DNA from 3 places in the Leminorella grimontii genome. Region 1 is predicted to be linked to each of the others. Evidence: predicted binding sites of a transcription regulator. Region 1 holds the regulator's gene; each other region holds the start of a gene.

Evidence for each region. Region 1 encodes CRP, which controls carbon source genes, mostly activating them, when cyclic AMP is high. Its sites were predicted from a motif close to ATGTGANNNNNNTCACAT; they were not measured.
Region 2: V8L73_RS12550 (arabinose ABC transporter substrate-binding protein) is a predicted target of CRP. The motif match lies at 1,539-1,556, and genes of this name have one in related genera.
Region 3: V8L73_RS04115 (2-hydroxycarboxylate transporter family protein) is a predicted target of CRP. The motif match lies at 2,257-2,274, and genes of this name have one in related genera.

What each region holds. Positions count from the first base shown of each region.
Region 1 covers NZ_CP146357.1:403,386-407,615, forward strand. The annotation lists gene V8L73_RS01970 (hypothetical protein) at 1-24, opposite strand, end outside; gene V8L73_RS01975 (YccS/YhfK family putative transporter) at 156-2,228, opposite strand; gene crp (cAMP-activated global transcriptional regulator CRP) at 2,286-2,918, opposite strand; gene V8L73_RS01985 (phosphoribulokinase) at 3,204-4,073, opposite strand; gene V8L73_RS01990 (hypothetical protein) at 4,152-4,230, opposite strand, start outside.
Region 2 covers NZ_CP146357.1:2,692,186-2,696,415, forward strand. The annotation lists gene V8L73_RS12545 (ribulokinase) at 1-1,419, opposite strand, end outside; gene V8L73_RS12550 (arabinose ABC transporter substrate-binding protein) at 1,819-2,808, shown strand; gene araG (L-arabinose ABC transporter ATP-binding protein AraG) at 2,976-4,230, shown strand, end outside.
Region 3 covers NZ_CP146357.1:862,899-867,128, reverse strand. The annotation lists gene V8L73_RS04125 (HpcH/HpaI aldolase/citrate lyase family protein) at 1-507, opposite strand, end outside; gene citD (citrate lyase acyl carrier protein) at 510-809, opposite strand; gene V8L73_RS04115 (2-hydroxycarboxylate transporter family protein) at 829-2,136, opposite strand; gene V8L73_RS04110 (response regulator) at 2,372-3,040, opposite strand; gene dcuS (DcuS/MalK family sensor histidine kinase) at 3,033-4,230, opposite strand, start outside.

The DNA.
Region 1 (4,230 bases):
GACGTAGTTTTTTGTGCTCATCATAAAACTCCTTGGATTTGTGATAAAAGGTGCCGTGTGATGAGTAAATTTAGAGGGTAGGAGGGCGCCGCCATAGCCGACGTATGGCGTAAAAGAGCGGGAAAGGCTGCCTAGGGCGTTAGGCTTGCCGTTTGCTATTCATCCCGCAGCCTGCGCTTAAGCCAAATACCGTGGTGGGGACGCTGCTGCCACGCCAGCGACGAAATGGTGTGCATGGCCTTCAGGTGCGACAAAATGCGTTCTATGTGCCTTTCCATCGAGGTTTCCGGCATTTCATCATTGGGTTCGGCGATAGCCATCATGCTGGTGTCGCTGCTGGGGCCGTCGTATTCCAGCCGCTGCTGACAGATTTGGATCAGAATTTCACAGGAGTTTAAGTAGCTTTGCGCCAGTTCGGGCGTTAATACGTACTGATCGCGAACGATCACCGTCATGCCGTTAAGATGCTCGACGATAAACTGGCTGTGGGTGATCCAAAGGCGCATGTCCGTCAGGTAGCGAGAGTTGAAGCCTGGCTCCTGCATAGCTTGGTTCAATGCGGTAAACAGCGCGTTGTGGGCCTGATTCATCTTCATCCTTGCGTACGACAGCGCGGTGGCGTCGTCCGTCTGGGCAAACATCTGCCTTAGATGATTTTGATAGGCTTCCAGCGCGCTGTGGGCGTTTTTGCGCAGCTGGCCGCTTTGCCACTGGGGCCATAGCCAGATGGTTCCTGCGAATACCAGCATGCAGCCAATCACCGTATCCACCAGCCGGGAAAGCAGAAACTCCATGCCGCTACCGGCGATAATCTGCAGCGTATATACGGCGGTGATGGTAAAGCCAACGACCGCAATGCCGTAGTATTTTCGTACCGCCAGATAGGCGGCAAGGGTAATCGCCAGCATCAACAGCAGCATGACGTATTCAGGGTACTGTAGCCGCAAGATGAATGCGCCGACGATGATGCCGAACAGCGTACCGAGAGCACGGTGCTGAATACGGATGCGGGTGGCGTTGTAGCCGTTTTGGCTGACCAGCATGACGGTCAGCAGTATCCAGTACGGTTTTGGCAGGTTGAGGACCATGCCAATCGCGCTGCCTGCGGCCAGCGTAACCCCCAGGCGCGCCGCGTTGCGAAGCGCGGCGGACTTCAGCGAACAGTAGCCTTTTAGCGCTCGCCAGAACGGAAGCCGGTTCTGCGACGGCATCAGGCTGCGGTTGTAAAGCGGCCGCTGGTGGCTGAGCAATTGGGCTATGCGGCTGAAGTGGTAATAACAAAACGCGCCGACCGGATTGTCGGGATGCTGATTGGCGATTTTTTCCAGCGCGGCCAGCTCGTGCTCAATAGAAAATGGCTTGGGGCGTCGATGGTAGAGAATATCGTCGGAAAGGGTTCTAAGCTGTCGGCTGATGATCCTGGCGTTGTGGCGGATAACCGCTTCCGCATGGCTTTGCTCTACCAGCCTTTGCACTTCGTCAGGCTGGTGCAGGCTCACCGTGATGTGCTCTTGCAAATCGAGCGCAACCTGAAAGGCCTGCATCAGGCGCTGATGGCGCGGGTGCTTCAGGTCGGTGATCATATAGAGCTGTTGGTAGATGAGCGTAATGCTGTCCATAACCTGCTGCTGGCGGCTCAGCAGCGGCGGCAGCGCCGTTTCCGGATCGGTGTGCTGAGTCAGCAGGCTGTATTTGGCTTCAAAATAGTCCGCGAGCTGGCGGTAAAGCAGGCTTAGGGACTCCCGCATCGGCTGTTCCTGCCACAGGCGAAACCAGACGTAGGTAAACAGCCCATACCAGAGCGTGCCGATGATGAACAGCGCGGGCGCATACCAAATGGGCATGGTGTCCACCAGGCTTAGGGTGAAGATACCGGCGACCAGCGCGGCGGGCATCAGACGTCCGTGTAGGGGGCTGATTTCCGCGGTCACGCCAAACAGTATCGCCATAATGAACATGCAGGCGGCAAGCGGAATTGAAAGGTCGAGAAACAGCTGCAATAAAAAGCTGCTGCCGGCAAACAGAGCGCCGCCAATGGCTAAACGTTTAAAAAATCGTTTGTGGGGCGTATCCAGACCGCCGATGTTGCAGCAGGCCGGGACCAAAGAAAGCATAAAGCCGGTACGCAGATCGTTTAACAGCCAGAACAGCAGGATAGGTAGGCAGAGAACCAGCGTTTGGCGCAGAGCATAGTTAACTTCAGGATGATAGATAACGCGGCGCCACATACGCTTCCGTAGTAGATAAAGCGGGCACCACGCTAAAGCGCCCGCCTTGTAGAGTAGTTAACGTGTCCCGTAGACGACGATGGTTTTACCATGCGCCGAAATCAGGTTTTGATCTTCAAGCATCTTCAGGATGCGGCCGACCGTTTCGCGAGAGCAGCCGACGATTTGGCCGATTTCCTGACGGGTTATTTTTATCTGCATTCCGTCTGGGTGGGTCATCGCATCGGGCTGTTTAGCCAGGTTCAGCAGGGTTTGAGCAATGCGTCCCGTGACGTCAAGGAAGGCAAGGCTGCCCACTTTCTCTGAGGTGACCTGCAGGCGGCTGGCCATCTGTGCCGACAGGCGCATGAGAATATCGGGATTGACTTGAATCAGCTGGCGAAACTTTTTATAGGATATTTCCGCCACTTCACAGGCGGTTTTCGCTCTTACCCATGCGCTGCGTTCCTGGCCTTCTTCAAACAGGCCAAGCTCACCGATGAAGTCCCCTTGGTTGAGGTAGGAAAGAATCATTTCTTTACCTTCTTCATCCTTAATGAGAACGGCTACGGCTCCTTTGACGATGTAATAAAGCGTCTCCGCCTTCTCTCCTTGATGGATAAGAGTGCTCTTGGATGGGTATTTATGGATATGACAATGAGACAAAAACCATTCAAGAGTCGGGTCTGTTTGCGGTTTGCCGAGAACCATCTGTTGTTATCCTCTTTGTTGTCACTACCTAAAACAGCAAAGCGAGAAGCCTGCCGAAAAAATCCTACTCGCTCGAAACCGCCAGAAAGGCTCGGTGAGCGCTATTATAGCCGATGCGTGAAAGAATAGAGAACGTTTGTATGCATCAGCTTGAGCATAACCTAATTTATGGACTTCTACACCGTAAGCTTTTAACACAGCTTGAGGCAAGAGTCTTGTTCCTCGTTACTAAAATGCGGGGCGTCTGGCGTATTGCAGCGCCATTCGCCTATTTTTACGGCATTATTATTTTAGCGGCTTACCCTGCAAAAGCTGCTGAATCAGCGGGGTAATAATCAGCTCCATCGCCAGCCCGACTTTTCCCCCCGGAATTACCAGCGTATTGGTTTGCGAAATGAACGATCCCTGCAGCATGGCCAGCAGATAGGGGAAGTCTATCCCGCTGAGCCCGCGAAAGTGAATAACCACCAAGCTTTCATCGAGGGTGGGGATGCTTTTGGCCGAAAAGGGGTCCGAGGTGTCTACCGTAGGTACGCGCTGGAAGTTGATGTGCGTGCGGGAAAACTGCGGTGTGATGTAGTTAATGTAGTCGTCCATTGAGCGAACGACGGAATCCAGCACCGCCTCTCGCGAATGCTCGCGCTCGACGGTGTCGCGAATAAGCTTCTGTATCCATTCCAGGTTGACGATAGGCACGACGCCGACCAGCAGGTCTACGTGGCGCGCTACGTCGTGCTTTTCAGTAACGATCCCGCCGTGAAGGCCTTCATAAAACAGCAGATCCGTACCGTCGGGTAGCCCGCTCCAGGGCGTAAAGGTGCCGGGAAGCTGGCGATAGGGAACGGCTTCGTCATAGGTATGCAGGTACTTACGGGTGCGGCCTGAACCGCTTTGGCCGTATTCGGCAAATCCGCTCTCCAGCGCAGCGAAGTCGTTCGCTTCCGGGCCGAAGTAGCTGATGTGGCGCCCCTGCTCTCTGGCCCTGCGGATTTCCGCGTCCATTTCTGGACGGGTGTAGCGGTGATAGGCGTCGCCGTCGATGCGAGCGGCGTTAAGGTTGAGCTGTTGGAAAATTTTCCGAAACGCCTGACTGGTGGTGGTGGTCCCCGCTCCGCTGGAGCCGGTAACGGCGATGATGGGGTGCGCTGCTGACATAGGCCGAGGTCCTTGCGTTTATTATTGTCGTTTGAGCATAGCCTAGTCGGCGATGCGCGGGAATATGGATAAGAACGTTTAAGCGTGGTTATCTACATTATTAAATACGCTCGACCATGCGGCGGTTAGCGCAGCATACTCGTCATTGGAAAGCTGC
Region 2 (4,230 bases), 2.0 Mb from region 1:
CTGCATGATGACCGGAGATTTGCGGGCGATGCCGCCCAGCGCCAGCACGTTTTCTACCGGAATATTCTGATCGACGAAGCACTCCATGATGGCGCGTGCGCCGAAGGCGGTTGAGGCGATAAACCCGCCGAACAGGGTCGGCGCGTCGGTGCCCAGATTCAGATCGGCCACCACGCCCTTCAGGCGCTGGTTGGCGAACGGCGTACGGCGGCCGTTAAACCAGTCCAACACCACCGGCAGGTGGTCTAAAGACGTTTCTTTCGCCCAGGCCTCCGTCAGGGCGGGCAGCAGCATAGACTCCACCTGCTTTAAAGAGGCGGCCATGTCGGGGTTCTGCTCGGCGGCATAGTTAAGCGGCCACGCCAGCAGGCGGCTGAACCAGGCGTACATGTCGCCGAACGCAGACTGCCCCGCCTCCATGCCGATAAGCCCCGGTACGACGCTGCCATCGACCTGGCCGCAAATGCCAGCAATGGCGCGATCGCCGACCAGATTCTCTTCCGCCAGCAGGATGTCGCAGGTCGAGGTGCCGATGACCTTCACCAGAGTATAGGGCTGAGCGCCCGCGCCGACGGCGCCCATGTGGCAGTCAAACTCGCCGCCGGAAATCATCACACTCTCAGGAATGCCCAAACGCGCAGCCCAGGCCTTGCTGATTTGGCCGACCGGCTTTTCAGCGGTATGGGTATCGGTAAACAGAGGGTAGTCGAGGTCGCTAACCAGAATCGGATCCAGCGCGTTCAGGAAGTCGCGCGGAGGCAGCCCGTTCCAGTCCATGTGCCAAAGCGCCTTGTGGCCTGCGGCGCAGCGGCTGCGCATGACGTTCTCCGGCGCTTCGGTGCCGGACAAAAGCGCAGGCACCCAGTCGCAAAGCTCAATCCAGGAAACCGCTGCATCGCGCACTCTCGCGTCGGCTCTTGAAACGTGCAGAATTTTAGCCCAGAACCACTCGGAAGAGTAAACGCCGCCGATGTAGCGAGTGTAGTCTTCGAACTGGCCGCTGTGGCACAGATGGTTAATTTCTTCCGCTTCCTCTATTGCCGTGTGATCCTTCCACAGCACGAACATGGCGTTCGGATTGTCGGCAAATTCAGGACGCAATGCTAAAACGCGGCCTTCTCTGTCGATAGGCGCAGGCGTCGACCCCGTGGTGTCCACGCCGATGCCGACAATGCCTTCGCGCTGCGACGGCGTCAGCATAGCGACGACGGCCTTAATCGCCGCTTCCATTGACTCGATATAGTCCAGCGGGTGGTGACGGAACTGGTTATCGGCAGGCTGGCAAAACAGCCCCTGCTTCCAGCGAGGATAATAGACAACCTCGGTAGCCACTTCCGCGCCGCTGACGCAGTCAACGGCCAGCGCCCGCACGGAGTCGCTGCCAAAGTCCAATCCGAGCGCGATCGCATCTTTCGCCATACAAACCTCAAGCGTAATAATAGAGTTAGAATTATTTGGGAATACCTTAAGAAAAAGCGGCGATACCGGCGAGGAGCCGTTGGCTAGATATATGCACGATATTGCTTTCTCCCTGCAGATTGTGATCCAGTTCAAAATCAAAATACATCACATTTCAACTGAATATATGCATTAAATTGCTGTAATTCTCGTTTGTGATGGCGCTCTAATCTCTCATATCTTTTTACGTCTAATAATTAAGCCACGTTGTTAAAAACTTTGACACTATCGGCTCAATATCCAGCTATATCGGTGAATCGTTACGAGTCTGGCTTTTACAACTCAGGTACATCTCGCTGCATCACCCTTTTTATCACAGCTGTTTTAGCTATATGGATACGAACAGGAGAGATAGACGATATGCATAAATTCACTAAAGCGCTTGCCGCGATAGGATTGTCCGCGATTATGTCACATTCAGCTATCGCTGAAACGATGAAGCTCGGCTTTCTTGTTAAACAACCTGAGGAACCCTGGTTCCAGACGGAGTGGGCATTTGCGGACAAAGCCGGTAAAGATCTTGGCTTTAGCGTGATTAAAATCGCCGTACCCGATGGAGAAAAAACCCTTAACGCTATCGACAGCCTGGCCGCCAGCGGCGCTAAAGGCTTCGTTATCTGTACGCCAGACCCCAAGCTCGGCCCTGCCATTATGGCGAAGGCGAAAAGCTATAACCTGAAGGTCATTGCCGTTGACGACCAGTTTGTCAACGCCAAGGGCAAACCGATGGAAACCGTTCCTTTGGTCATGATGGCCGCTACTAAAATCGGCGAACGTCAGGGCCAAGAGCTGTGGAAAGAGATGAACAAGCGTAAATGGAACGTCGCCGAAACCGGCGTTATGGCCATTACCGCAAACGAACTCGACACCGCGCGCCGCCGCACCAGCGGCTCAATGGAAGCGCTGAAGGCCGCCGGCTTCCCGGAAAAGCAGATTTATCAAGTTCCCACCAAGTCCAACGATATCCCCGGCGCGTTTGACGCCGCTAACTCCATGTTGGTACAGCACCCTGAAGTCAAGAACTGGCTGATTGTCGGCATGAACGACAACACCGTTCTGGGCGGCGTACGCGCGACGGAAGGCCAGAACTTTAAGCCGGAAAACGTCATCGGCATCGGCATTAACGGCGTTGACGCCGTTAACGAGCTGTCCAAGTCCAGCGCCACCGGCTTCTACGGTTCACTGCTGCCCAGCCCGGACATCCACGGCTATAAGAGCATCCAGATGCTCTATAACTGGGAAACCAAAGGGGAAGAGCCGGCCAAGTTTACCGAAGTGACCGACGTTGTTCTGATCACTCGCGATAACTTTAAAGCAGAGCTAGAGAAGAAAGGGTTAGGGCCTAAGTGATCCTTACCGGCGGGCAGGCCTACCCTGCCCGCCCGACAGGCTTACCCCAATAATTACGTACGCTGACAGTTGAATCACGCTTATTCCATCGCCTGCCGGAAGGATTTCGTTCAACCTCCGTTTAGGCCTTTCGTTAAGAGCAATAAGCGCTATTAAGGAATCGACCTATGTCTGTGCAACAGCCTCCTTACCTTGAATTTTGCCGCATCAGTAAAGCCTTCCCTGGCGTAAAAGCGCTACAGGACATCAGCTTTACCTGCCACGCGGGCCAGGTTCACGCGCTGATGGGGGAAAACGGCGCCGGGAAGTCAACGCTTTTGAAAATTCTCAGCGGAAACTACACCCCAACCGACGGAGAAATCCGGCTAAAGGGCCAAACGGTCAAGTTCAACAACACCATGGACGCCCTCAACGCCGGCATCGCCATCATCTATCAGGAGCTCCACCTGGTGCCCGAAATGACGGTGGCGGAAAACATTTATCTGGGCCAGCTGCCGACCAAAGCCGGCGGCATCGTCAATAAAAAGCTGCTTAACTTCGAAGCCAAGGTGCAGCTGGAACACTTAGGGTTGGATATCGCCCCCGATACGCCGCTGAAGTACCTTTCCATCGGCCAGTGGCAGATGGTGGAGATAGCCAAAGCGCTGGCGCGCAACGCCAAAGTGATCGCCTTTGACGAACCCACCAGCTCCCTCTCCGCTCGAGAGATAGAGAACCTGTTTCGCGTTATCCGCGAACTGCGCGCCGAAGGCAGAGTCATCCTCTACGTGTCACACCGCATGGAGGAGATTTTTGCCCTGAGCGACGCCATCACCGTCTTCAAGGACGGCTGCTACATGAAAACCTTTACCGATATTCCCAACCTCACCAACGACGAACTGGTGCAAACCATGGTTGGCCGAGAGCTTGGCGATATCTATGGCTACAGCCCAAGGCCGCACGGCCCGGTACGCCTTGAGCTTAAAAACGTCAAAGCGCCCGGCGTCAAGCACCCCATCAGCTTTCAGGTTCGTCAGGGGGAAATCGTCGGCCTGTTCGGACTGGTGGGCGCGGGCCGCAGCGAGCTGCTCAAGTCGCTGTTTGGCGCAACCCGCATTACCGGCGGCGAGATAACGCTGGACGGCGAGCGGCTGAACGTTCAGTCGCCGATAGACGGCATTAGCCAAGGCATCATGCTCTGCCCGGAAGACCGCAAGGCCGAGGGCATCATTCCCGTTCACTCGGTGCGCGATAACATCAACATCAGCGCGCGCCGAAAAACGCTGACCGCAGGCTGCCTTATCAACAACGCCTGGGAGGACAGCAACGCCGACAGACGCATTCAGGAACTGAATATCAAAACGCCCTCTGCCGCGCAGCTGATTATGAACCTCTCCGGCGGTAACCAGCAAAAGGCGATTCTCGGCCGCTGGCTCTCCGAAG
Region 3 (4,230 bases), 460 kb from region 1:
CAGGATCTCTTCGCCGGTGCGAGAGCGCACCGCCCCCAGCGCGGCGGTGTAGTCCTCCGCGCCGAAGGAGATAGCCCACACGCGCGAGTCAGCGGTAGCGATGTCGTAGGCATAAATGACGCTCAGCGGAGTTTCCAACAGGGGAATAATCCTCACCGGCTTCTGCCCCGGCCGCTCGGCGCGCTCAATCAGCGCCACGACGTCTCGCAGCATGTCGACGTTGTCTATTTTCGGCAGCACCAGCGCGTCGGGTTCACAGGGAACGATAGCGGCGATGTCGCGGTCTCCGCCGCAGTCCAGCGGGTTGATGCGCACCGTTTTACGGCTGCTGCCGTAGTTCACCTTACGCAGCGCGTGGCTGACCAGCCGGCGGGCCGCGTCCTTTTCCTGCGGCGATACGGCGTCTTCCAGATCGAGGATCACCGCGTCAGCGCCGAAAACGCCGCCGTTTTGCAGCATGCCCGGATTGTTGCCCGGTAAGAAAAGAAGCGTTCTGAGCAGATCCATAATCAGCGTTCCCCCTGTTGCATATGTAACGCAGCTACGCCTGCGGCGCGCTCAATGGCGGTTTCCATGCGGGCGCGGACCGTGCAGTCCAGCGCGCCTTTGTCTACCGCTTTAATATAGATATCGGCGAAGCCTGCCTTTACCGCCTCTTCCGCCAGCGTGCGGCGAATAGCGTTGCCAAACTGGGCCTCAACGATGCTGGTCAGTTCAATCTGGACGCCAAAGCCCGGCGCTTTTTCTTCAACGGAAATCATGATGTCGTTGGACTCCAGCGTTCCCGCATGCCCTTTCTTGATTGTCATGGTGAAATCTCCCGTTCGGTTAGCTGATAACGCGCATCAGGATAGCGGCCAGTACGACGACGCAGGCGCCGCCCAGTCGGGTTGCGATTTGAGCGAAAGGCATCAGCTCCATGCGGTTGCCCGCAGACAGGATGGCGACGTCGCCGGTTCCGCCCAGGCCGCTGTGACAGCCGGTCACCATCGCCGCTTCAATCGGATACATGTTAAGGAAACGACCGATGAAGAAGCCGCTGGCGATCATTGCTAATACCGTAGCCGCAACGGTGGCGATGTAGGCCGGAGTAATAGCGGCCACCACTTCGTTCCACGGGGTATACAGCACGCCGACGCCGACCAGCAGGGCCCAGGTCAGGTTCTGCGCGACGAAGCGATAAAGCTGATAAGCGCCCAGCTCCATTTGACGAGGCATAATGCCCAGCGTCTTCACCAGCGCGGCGGACAGGATCATGATGATCGGCGCAGGGATAGGAATGAAATGGTTGGCCAGCATGCCGAACAGGTAGAAGCAGCAGGCGATAATCAGGCCCGCGCCCATCAGGCCGAAGTCGATCGGCTGGTTTTCATTTTTGGCGCTGAGGTCAATGTCGCCGGAGCGAACCAGCGTCCCGTTGCCGGTCAGGTGCGGCTTCTTCACGCCCAGATGGCGCAGGTATCCCGCAGACATAATGGCGAACAGGTTGCCCAGCATCGCCGCAGGCACCAGCATGCCGATGAACTTGTCCGGCGACTGGCTTAGGATTTCCGAGTAGGCCACCGACAGCGGCAGAATGCCCTCGCCGATGCCGCCGGACAGAATAGGAATGACCACGAAGAAGAACGAGTGGTAAGCGCCAAGGCCGGTCAGTGAACCGACGGCCACGCCGGCGATGCAGCTGGCGATCGTACCCACGACGAGCGGAACGAACATGCGCAGGAAGCCCTGCACCAGCACGGCGCGCACCATACCGAGGATACTGCCCGAAACCAGACAGGCGATGTAGAAATAGAGGAAGTTTGAAGTCTTGGTAAACGACTTGATGGCCGCCACGGCGGCGGGGTTCAAGAAGTTATAAAACACCAGAATGGACGGAATGAAGATAGACAGAATGGCCGGTCCGCCGATGTCCTTAAGGATGGGCACCCGCATACCGATATCGCCCAGCAGCATGCCGATAACCATCATCACGGCGATGCCGCCCAGCATGTCGGCAGGCAGTTTTCCAAACACGGACGCCGCCAGTACGATGGCAGCGAGGATAAGATACAGAGGAAGCGGCAGTGGCCCTATTTTTATTTGCCAGAACTTGGGTTTTTCGGTTCCGGCGTTAATTTGAACGTCGCTTTGCATAGTCAGACTCCTTTGTTTAGTCGGAGCCATTCTGGTGCGAAGGCCGCATAGCCGTCTCTCATCTGAAACTTATCTAAGCATTATGAAACTTATGTAACCGGTTGATTTTAAAAATCAAATATGTGATACACTTCGCAAATTAGCGGCAAGTAAGCCGCAAAAGGCGCGATCGCTATCACGTAATAAAAACAAAATCGGCGCAACAACGTTACGCCGATCACACGGCTTAAGAACGCTAGCGAATCCGACGATAAAGCGTCACCGGCCTTCCCTGTCCTCGATAGGCGAGTTCGCTGTAAAGCTCCCCTATCTCAACCATATAGTCGAGATACTTCTTTAGCGATATGCGCGACAGCTTAACCACGGGCACCAGCTCCTGAACGTCAAACGGCTTGGGCTGCCCGCTGACGATAGTCTTAATGCGCGACAGAGTCTCCTGCTCGATGCCCTTCGGCGCCTTATGGCTTCGTGTCTCCTTGGCGAAGATCCGCCCGTCTATCGCCGCCTGGCTAAGCTCTGCTTCGTCAGCCAGCAGCTTGACCCGTTCGCGGTAGTTCACCAACGCAGACTGAAAGCGCTCAAAGACGAAGGGTTTAACGATATAGTCAATGGCGCCCAGGCGCAGGGCGGTCTGTATGTCGTCACCGCCCCGAGCGGCAGTTACCATGATGACGTCCACGCTGGGATAGCGCGTTCTCACTTCCTTTAGCAGGCTAAGGCCGTCCAGCCCCGGCATAAATACGTCCAACAGCAGCAGCGAAACGCGGTGATGTTCCATAAACGCCAGCGCGTCGGCGCCGCTGTTGATAACGCCCGCCAGCTCAAAGCCGTCAATCATCTTCAGGTAGCCTTTGTTCAGCTCCGCCACCATCGGATCGTCTTCTACCACCAGTACGTTAATCATCGCTACCTCCGTTAATCACCTGTGCCGGGATGCGGATAAAGAACGTCATGCCGCACCCTTCCCGGCTGGAAACGTCCATCGTGCCGTTAAGCTTGTCCAGCGCGGCGCTGGCTAAAAACAGCCCAATCCCCCGATTTTCGCCCTTGGTGGAAAAGCCGCGCTGAAAAAGCCGGGGGATCTGCTCGGCGGCCATGCCCGGCCCGCTGTCGCTCACTTCAATATTCCATTCGTCGCCCCGCTGCGCCAAATGAAGATTGACCTCTTTTGTCTCCGAGGCCTGCACGGCGTCGAAGGCGTTATCCAACAGGTTTCCTAACAGCGTCACCAGCGCGTGGCTGACGCCTGCCCGCTGAATTTCCGGCAGGACATCGTCAATATCCAGCAGCAGGTCTACGCCCATCTCTTTAGCGCGGCTGAACTTGCCGGTCAGGAAGGCCGACAGGATGGGATCGCGGACCGCATCGTTAATAAACGCCTGCTCGCCCTGATTCTCGTTGATGATGTCGGACAGGTACTCTACCAGCGCCAGCCGATTGTCGCTGCGCGCCAGGCCGTTGATCACGTGCAGCTTGTTGAGGAACTCGTGGGCGGAGGAGCGCAGCGCCTCAACGTAGCGGTTAACGCCGGTCAGCTCTTCCGCCAGCTTGCTGACTTCCGACATATCGCGGAACGTCGCAATCGCCCCCACCACTTCGCCGTTGACGTATAGCGGCACGCGGTTGGTCAGGATGGTGATGCCGTTGAGATCCTGCTCGCGATCGTACTCCGGCTCGCCGGAGTTCAGTACGTCCGACAGGCGAGTATGCGGGATGCATTCGTCCACCTTCTCGCCAATCAGGTTTTGCACAATGCCCGCCATGCCTAAAATTCGCCTGGCTTCATTATTTACCACCGCCAGGCGGGCGTCGCGATCGATGGCGATAATGCCCTCCCGCACCGACGCAAGCACCGCGTTGCGCTCGCCCAGCTGGCGAGCGATTTCCAGCGGTTCCAGGCCGAACAGAATTTTCTTGATGCTGTTGGACAGCACCACCGCCAGCACGATGCCGATAAGCAGCGCCAGCGTCAGCGCCGACATAATGGGCTGATTCACCCGCTCTACCGCCTGATCGATGCTGTAGGACATAATGCCGACCACCACCGCGCCCACCTGGCGCCCCTGATGGTCAAAGATAGGCTTGAAGGCCCGC